Parasedimentitalea psychrophila: one gene and its partner. The protein of the gene in region 2 interacts with the protein of the main gene of each other region in a pairwise test. Links are inferred from orthologs where the notes say so. Each region holds a gene or a part of one and is shown on either strand. Other genes may lie near its edges.

What was found. The genes of interacting proteins can lie anywhere in the genome.
Region 1: the proteins of ftsA (region 2) and QPJ95_RS05700 interact in binary tests that used the Escherichia coli proteins (3 or more experiments, as listed by UniProt). The link is inferred for Parasedimentitalea psychrophila from one-to-one orthologs.

The regions. Positions count from the first base shown.
Region 1 is NZ_CP127247.1:1,189,980-1,194,182, forward strand. What follows is about bases 994-3,847. They hold QPJ95_RS05700 (rod shape-determining protein), read left to right. Parts: upstream 994-1,824; coding sequence 1,825-2,871; downstream 2,872-3,847. Other genes in these bases: QPJ95_RS05695 (2-isopropylmalate synthase), read left to right, coding at 994-1,054; mreC (rod shape-determining protein MreC), read left to right, coding at 2,927-3,841; QPJ95_RS05710 (rod shape-determining protein MreD), read left to right, coding at 3,834-3,847. In the rest of the region: more of QPJ95_RS05695, read left to right, coding at 1-993; more of QPJ95_RS05710, read left to right, coding at 3,848-4,203. UniProt on the Escherichia coli protein: Forms membrane-associated dynamic filaments that are essential for cell shape determination. Acts by regulating cell wall synthesis and cell elongation, and thus cell shape.
Region 2 is NZ_CP127247.1:149,403-153,823, reverse strand. Bases 962-3,771 are described here. They hold ftsA (cell division protein FtsA), read left to right. Parts: upstream 962-1,604; coding sequence 1,605-2,939; downstream 2,940-3,771. Other genes in these bases: ftsZ (cell division protein FtsZ), read left to right, coding at 3,316-3,771; QPJ95_RS00715 (cell division protein FtsQ/DivIB), read left to right, coding at 962-1,600. Outside these bases: QPJ95_RS00720 (D-alanine--D-alanine ligase), read left to right, coding at 1-722; more of QPJ95_RS00715, read left to right, coding at 710-961; more of ftsZ, read left to right, coding at 3,772-4,421. UniProt on the Escherichia coli protein: Essential cell division protein that assists in the assembly of the Z ring. May serve as the principal membrane anchor for the Z ring.

The DNA of each region.
Region 1 (4,203 bases), 1.0 Mb from region 2 along the record:
CACGGTTGGTTACACGGCCCCGGTGGAAAGCGCTGAGCTGATCAAACGTCTGATCGAAACGGTGCCGGGCGCCGATGAGGTGATCTTTGCCACCCATTGTCACAATGACCTGGGCATGGCGACGGCGAACTCGCTGGCAGCTGTGGCTGGCGGCGCGCGGCAGATCGAATGCACCATCAACGGGCTCGGCGAGCGGGCCGGCAATACCGCATTGGAAGAGGTGGTGATGGCGCTGAAAGTGCGCAATGACATCATGCCCTGGAGCACCGGCATCGACACCCGAAAGATCATGCATATCTCGCGCCGGGTGGCGGCGGTGTCCGGCTTTGCGGTGCAGTTCAACAAAGCGATTGTCGGTAAGAACGCCTTTGCCCACGAGTCTGGCATCCATCAGGACGGCATGCTTAAAAACGCCGAGACGTTCGAGATCATGCGGCCCTCGGATGTGGGGCTGTCCGGGACGTCATTGCCGCTGGGCAAACACTCGGGCCGGGCGGCGCTGCGCGACAAGCTGCAGCAGTTTGGCTTTGAGGTGGGTGACAACCAGCTCAGGGACGTCTTTGTGCGCTTCAAAGAGCTGGCCGACCGCAAGAAAGAGGTGTTTGACGACGATATCATCGCCCTGATGCGGTCCGGCGAGGATGCCGAGAATGATCATCTGCAGATCGTGTCGATGAAGGTGGTCTGCGGCACCGGCGGCCCGGCGGAAGCCACCATTGAGATGGAGATCGACGGTCAGGATGTCAGCGCCACCGCCAGTGGCGACGGCCCGGTGGATGCCACCTTCAAGGCGATCCGGGAGATTCACCCCAACACCGCCCGCCTGCAACTGTATCAGGTGCAGGCGGTGACCGAGGGCACCGACGCCCAGGCCACGGTTTCGGTGCGGCTGGAAGAGGACGGCATGATTGCCACCGGTGAGAGCGCAAATACCGACACGGTTGTGGCCTCGGCCAAGGCCTATGTGAACGCGCTGAACCGGCTGATCATACGCCGTGGAAAAGTTGGTGAAGGTGCCGACACCCGCGAGATCTCGTATAAAGACGTCACCTGAGTGGTGACGTCAGGATAGAGAGGGGCCATCCATCTGGGTGGCCCTTTTTGTTTCCCAGCGGCTTTGAAACGGCGATCTCCCGCGCCCCAAGCTGGTGCGGCTGCGCCGCAACAGATTAGGGCCTTGGGCCCGGCACCGCTACGCGGTGCAAAGTGTTGCGGGGGAAACGTTTCAGCGACAGGTCTGCCCTGAATGCGCCATTGATGGGCTGCAGTTGCAGGCTTCATTTGAGAACCAAGGCGACCTGCAGATATGTCTGATAAAACACCGGGGCGCCATCAGATCAAAAAGTGCGCACTGCGCCTTGCACCAGGAAGTGATAAACCCGCCAAATCAGCTGACCTGCGCCGCGCAGCGGCGCCACGCCCAAGGCTTTGCCTCTCATCTGTGATGAGCGGCAAAGGCGCGGGAGTGCACCGCCTAGATCAATAGGCGGCCACTAAAGCTGGGCCGCTACCTATCGGTCGTGTGTAAACCCTCAGCCCGGTTCGCTGCGACATCACGGCAGGGCTACAGCGCCTTGGCGCTGGCGCGGAGCTCGGTGTCAGGGTGGCGCGGCGGCCTTTACCCGCACCCGGAGTGAAGTGGCTGCAGACCGGGCTCCAATACCCAAGACCTGAGCCGCGAAAAGCGGGCGCGCCCGGCGAAAAGGCGCTAGTTGGACAGAAAACACTCTTTCGCGACGCCGCTGTGCCGCTTATAAGATCTGATGCCCGCGATTTACGCGGAGTCGCGGGCCACTGGTACAGCATTTACAGGATCCCTTTAATATGTCGATCTTTGGATTTTTGTCCGGCCTGTTCACGTCGGATATGGCTATTGACCTTGGAACAGCAAACACCCTGGTCTACGTCAAAGGCCGGGGCGTGATCCTGTCCGAACCTTCGGTGGTGGCTTATCACGTCAAGGATGGCGTCAAGACCGTGCTGGCTGTCGGCGAGGACGCCAAGCTGATGCTGGGCCGAACCCCCGGCTCGATCGAGGCGATCCGGCCAATGCGCGAAGGTGTCATTGCCGATTTTGACACCGCCGAAGAGATGATCAAGTACTTCATCCGCAAGGTCCACAAACGGTCAACCTTCTCCAAACCCAAGATTATCGTCTGTGTGCCATATGGTGCCACGCCGGTTGAGAAGCGGGCAATCCGACAATCGGTGCTGTCAGCCGGGGCCCGCAAGGCCGGGCTGATTGCCGAACCGATTGCGGCGGCCATTGGGGCTGGAATGCCCATCACCGACCCCACCGGCAATATGGTGGTCGATATTGGCGGCGGCACCACCGAAGTGGCGGTCCTGTCGCTGGGTGACATCGTCTATGCGCGCTCGGTGCGGGTTGGCGGCGACCGGATGGACGAAGCGATTATTTCTTATCTGCGACGTCAGCAGAATCTGTTGGTCGGTGAAGCCACCGCTGAGCGCATCAAGACCTCAATCGGCACCGCCCGGATGCCCGACGATGGCCGCGGCCAGTCGATGCAGATTCGCGGTCGTGACCTGCTGAACGGCGTCCCCAAGGAAATCGAGATCAGTCAGGCGCAAATCGCCGAGGCGCTGGCCGAACCGGTTCAGCAAATCTGCGAAGCGGTGATGACAGCGCTTGAGGCCACACCGCCGGATCTGGCCGCGGATATTGTCGACCGTGGCGTCATGCTGACCGGTGGCGGCGCCCTGCTCGGCGACCTGGACCTGACATTGCGTGAACAGACCGGATTGGCGGTGTCGATTGCCGATGAAAGTCTGAATTGCGTGGCTCTGGGCACTGGCAAGGCGCTGGAATTTGAAAAGCAACTGCGCCACGCAATTGATTACGACAGCTAAGGGTCTTACCTTTCGCCATCTATGGGGTGCCATCTAAGTACCCAGGAGGAGCCCCTTGGCCAAAGATCGATCCCAGCGCGAAGACTACGGCACCCCGCTGAAGCGATTGCTGGTTGTGGTAACCTGTCTCTGTCTGGCGCTGATCTTCATTGTCTGGCGCATCGATAGCCCCAGGGTCGAGCGATTCCGGGCTCAGGTCGTCGATGCCGTGGTGCCCAACATGGAATGGGCAATGGTGCCGGTGATCGGCACCATCAATCTGGTGCGCGACTTTCAATCTTATCAGCGATTGTCCAAACAAAACCGCGAGTTGCGGTCCGAGTTGCGGCGGATGCAGGCCTGGAAAGAGGCGGCGCTGCAACTGGAGCAGGAAAATGCCCGGCTGCTGGATCTCAACAATGTACGGCTGGATGCGCGGCTGACCTATATCACCGGCGTGGTGATGGCCGACAGTGGCTCTCCGTTTCGCCAGTCTGTGCTGCTGAATGTCGGGTCGCGTGACGGGGTGCGCGATGGTTGGGCGGCGATGGATGGGATTGGCCTGGTGGGGCGGATCTCGGGGACCGGGCGCAATACGGCGCGGGTGATCCTGTTAACCGATGCCGCCAGTTCGGTGCCCGCGACGATCCAGCCCTCGGGCCAGAATGCGCTGATTGCCGGCGACAACAGCGCCGCTCCGATAATCGATTTCCTGGAAAACCCGGACAAACTGCGCCCCGGTGACCGGGTGATAACCTCGGGCGATGGCGATGTATTCCCGGCCGGGCTATTGATTGGCCAGGTGGCCAGCGACCCCTCTGGCCGTTTGCGGGTGCGCCTGTCTGCCGATTATGAGCGGCTGGAGTTTCTGCGCGTGCTGCGCCACCATGGCACCGAAGGCATCAATACCCCCGGAGGGCTGGTGACGCCGCCACCCGGGGCGCCCCTGCCGCGCCCCCGCCCCAAGAGCCTGGGGACCGACAATGGCTAACACCTCGCCTGCGCATGTCTGGATCATGCGGGCTGCGTTCCCGGCGCTGGCCCTGCTGATCATGTTTTTCCACCTGTTGCCGCTGGATACGGTTCCGCGCAAATGGGCGCCGCCTGATCTGCTGGTGGCCTCGGCATTGGCCTGGTCGCTGCGCCGCCCGGACTATCTTCCGACTGTGTTGCTGGCGGTGACACTGTTGCTGGCGGACCTGATGTTTCAAAGACCCCCCGGGTTGCTGGCATTGCTTGTGCTGTTGGCATGCGAGTACCTGAAGCCCCGCGCCCTGAGCCACCGCGATACCGGTTTTGCCGCCGAGTGGCTTTCGGTCAGCCTGGTCCTGACCGCAATTACCGTGCTCAACC
Region 2 (4,421 bases):
GGGGCGAAGACGGCTGTGTGCAGGGGCTGCTGGAGTGGCTGGGCCTGCCGTATACTCATTCGGGGGTGCTCTCTTCGGCCTTGGCGATGGACAAGCAGCGCAGCAAGGATGTGTTCCGCGCCGCCGGGCTGCCGGTGGTCGACAGCGGGCTGTTCGACAAGGTCGCTGTGATGGCCGCGCATGTGATGCCGCCGCCCTATGTGGTCAAGCCCAACAACGAAGGCTCCAGCGTTGGGGTCTATCTGGTGAACGAGGCCGCCAACACCCCGCCACAACTGTCGGATGACATGCCAGAACAGGTGATGGTCGAGACATTCGCACCGGGCCGCGAGCTGACCACGACAGTGGTGGGTGACGGCGAGACGGATCCGGGCGCCCTGACGGTGACGGATATTCTGACCGACGGCTGGTACGACTATGACGCCAAGTATCAGCCCGGCGGCTCCACCCATGTGGTGCCTGCGGATCTGCCGCAGGAGATTTTCGATCTCTGTCTGGACTATGCCCGGCGCGCCCATCAGGCACTGGGCTGTCGCGGTGTCAGCCGCACGGATTTCCGCTGGGACGAAAGCCGGGGGGCCGCAGGCCTGATCCTGCTGGAAACCAACACCCAGCCCGGCATGACGCCAACCTCGCTGACGCCAGAGCAGGCGGCGCATTGCGGAACGACTTTTGGTCAGCTCTGTGCCTGGATGGTCGAGGATGCTTCATGCGATCGTTGATCCCCTGGCGCCGCAAAAAATCTGTGTTTAAGCAGGATCCGGCACCGTCGCGGTTGAAGTACCGGATGCAGCGCTGGATGCTGACACCGGGCATTCGGCTGGGGCTGCGGATCGGCGTGCCTTTCTGTCTGATCTTCACCCTGGGCAGCGCCTATATGGCGAATGAGCAGCGCCGCGATGGCCTGAACATCTTTCTCTCCGATCTGCGCCAGTCGATCCGTGAGCGGCCAGAATTCCGGGTCAAGATGATCGCAATTGATGGGGCAGGCGCCGATCTGGCCGATGACATCCGCGAAGTCGCCGGGTTGCGGTTTCCGGTCAGCTCCTTTGATCTGAACGTGGACCTTATCCGGGAAGTGATCGAAATGCTGGCCCCGGTAAAGTCTGCCGCCGTTCGTATCCGCTCGGGCGGGGTGTTGCAGGTGGATGTGGTTGAGCGCGACCCGGTGTTGGTCTGGCGCAACCGCCAGGGGCTGGCGCTGCTGGACGAAACCGGTATTCATGTGGCCGAGCTGGGTCGCCGCTCACTGCATGCGGATTTGCCGCTAATCGCGGGTGACGGGGCTGACGCCCATGTCGCCGAGGCGCTGCGGATCTTTGCCACCGCCAGACCACTGGGGGCGCGGTTGCGGGGCCTGGTGCGCATCGGCGAGAGGCGCTGGGATGTGGTGCTGGATCGCGGTCAGCGGATTATGCTGCCGGCCGAAGATCCGGTCCCTGCCTTGCGGCGGGTGATCGCGGTGAGCGAGGTGCGGGACCTTCTGGAGCGCGATATTGCATCAGTCGACATGCGATTGTCAGCCCGTGCCACGGTCCGGATGAACAAGACTGCGGTGCAGGAATGGTGGCGGATCAGACAGATGAACGGAGGCGGATAGCAGCATGACAGATCTCTATCAATCCCAGCGAGCCATGCGGCAAATGCGCCATCAGGCCATGCAGCGTGGGGTGGTTGCCATCCTGGATGTGGGCAGTTCCAAGATTGCCTGCCTGGTGCTGCGCTTTGACGGCAGCAGCCGGTTGAGCGAGGATAATTCCATTGGCTCGCTGGCCGGCCAATCCGGGTTTCGGGTGATTGGCGCTGCCACCACGCGGTCGCGGGGGGTGCAGTTTGGCGAGATCACCGCCATGCAGGAAACCGAACGCGCCATTCGCACCGCGGTGCAGGCGGCGCAGAAAATGGCCGAGGTCCGGGTGGATCACGTGATGGCCTGTTTTTCGGGCGCCAACCCACGGTCCTATGGTCTGAACGCCCAGGTGGAGCTGCAGGGGCAGGTGGTCACCGAAGACGAAGTCGCCCGCGTGCTGGCAGCCTGCGAGGTGCCGGAATATGGCCACGGTCGCGAAGTTCTGCATGCGCAGCCAGTGAATTTTGCGCTTGATAACCGCTCGGGGTTGAACGACCCGCGCGGCCAATTGGGCCAGTCTCTGGCGGTTGATATGCATATGCTGACGGTTGACGCCGCCTCGGTGCAGAATCTGGTGCGTTGCATCAAACGCTGTGATCTGGAGCTCGCCGGAATTGCCAGTTCGGCCTATGCCTCGGGAATTTCAGCGCTGGTCGAAGACGAACAGGAACTGGGCGCGGCCTGTGTCGATATGGGCGGTGGCTCGACCTCGGTGTCGGTCTTCATGAAGAAACACATGATTTATTCCGATGCCGTGCGCATGGGCGGGGATCATGTCACCAGTGATATTTCACTGGGTCTAGGGGTTCCGACCTCCAGTGCCGAACGCATTAAGACCTTTTGCGGTGGCGTCCATGCCACCGGCGCGGATGACCGCGATATGATCGACATTGGCGGCGACACGGGCGATTGGGAACATGACCGTCGCACGGTGTCGCGGGCAGAGCTGATCGGCATCATGCGGCCCCGCGTCGAGGAAATCCTGGAAGAGGTGCGGGCGCGGCTGGATGCGGCCGGCTTTGACCAGCTTCCCAGTCAGCAGATTGTTTTGACCGGCGGCTCCAGCCAGATCATGGGACTGGACGGATTGGCCAGCCGTATTCTGGGGCAGCAGGTTCGGTTGGGCCGCCCACTCCGGGTGCATGGGCTGCCGCAATCGGCCACCGGGCCGGGATTTTCCAGCGCCGTAGGCCTGAGCTTGTTTGCGGCCAATCCGCAGGATGAATGGTGGGATTTTGATGTGCCAAGCGACCGTCAGTCGGGCGGCTCAATCCGTCGCGCGGTGCGCTGGTTCCGCGACAACTGGTAGCGGGCAGGCGGTGGGAATAATCCGCACTCGGTGCAGGATTGTCGGGTGACAATTGGCGCGACTTGCATTATGAAACCGTTAACCAGCCGCAGAAAGCGGCGGAGCACGCAGGCCGAGCAGTGGTTTGCACATAATGTCGTGACGATCTCACCCATGTGGAAGCATGGGGGCTTTTGCTATGCTTGTGTGTGCTTTTTCGAATACCCCAAGATATACCCCGATCGGCGAAATAACGCAGATAGTTGTCCCAATTTTGCCATATTTTGTAGGGAACCGCGCTTTTATTGGTGACGGGTCTGCCCTCACTTGGTACTGTCAAGATGGACAGGAATAATAATGCCTCGGAATGAGGCACAAAAAAACAGGCGGACTGAGCATGACATTGAACCTATCGATGCCCGGACAGGAAGAGCTGAAGCCACGCATCACTGTTTTTGGCGTTGGTGGAGCTGGCGGAAACGCGGTCAACAACATGATCGAAAAAGAGCTGGATGGCGTCGATTTTGTTGTCGCCAATACCGATGCTCAGGCGCTGCAGCAAAGCAACGCCCAGAGCCGGGTGCAGCTGGGCGTGAAGGTCACCGAAGGTCTGGGCGCCGGCGCCCGCCCCTCGGTTGGCATGGCCGCCGCCGAAGAGAGCATTGAGCAGATCGTTGATCACCTGGCGGGGGCGCATATGTGCTTTATCACCGCCGGTATGGGCGGTGGCACCGGCACAGGTGCCGCCCCGATCATCGCCGCGGCCGCCCGCGAGCTGGGCGTTCTGACCGTTGGTGTTGTCACCAAGCCGTTCCAGTTTGAAGGCGCCAAGCGGATGCGCCAGGCGGAAGAGGGCGTCGATGCGCTGCAAAAGGTCGTTGATACGCTGATCATCATTCCCAACCAGAACCTGTTCCGGTTGGCCAATGAGAAAACCACCTTCACCGAGGCCTTCTCGATGGCGGATGACGTGTTGTACCAAGGCGTCAAAGGCGTGACCGACCTGATGGTCCGCCCCGGCCTGATCAACCTCGACTTTGCTGATGTTCGCGCTGTGATGGACGAAATGGGCAAGGCGATGATGGGCACCGGCGAGGCCGAGGGCGAAACCCGTGCCGTCGAAGCTGCTGAAAAGGCCATTGCCAACCCGCTGCTGGACGAAATCAGCCTGCGCGGTGCCAAGGGCGTGTTGATCAATATCACCGGGGCCCATGACCTGACCCTGTTTGAACTGGACGAAGCCGCCAACCGCATTCGCGAAGAGGTGGACCCAGAGGCCAATATCATCGTCGGTTCCACATTGGATACTGAAATGGAAGGCAAAATTCGGGTCTCTGTTGTGGCGACTGGCATCGACGCGGTTGAGGTGCGTCTCGATTCACCGGTTCCGCGCCGCCCGATGTCTGCCCCGCTGAAGCAAACCGTATCCGCCGAAAACCGGCGCCCTGCGCCGCTGGAACTGGGCGCTGCAATCGAGGCGCCTGCGGCTGCCGAAGTTGCCGC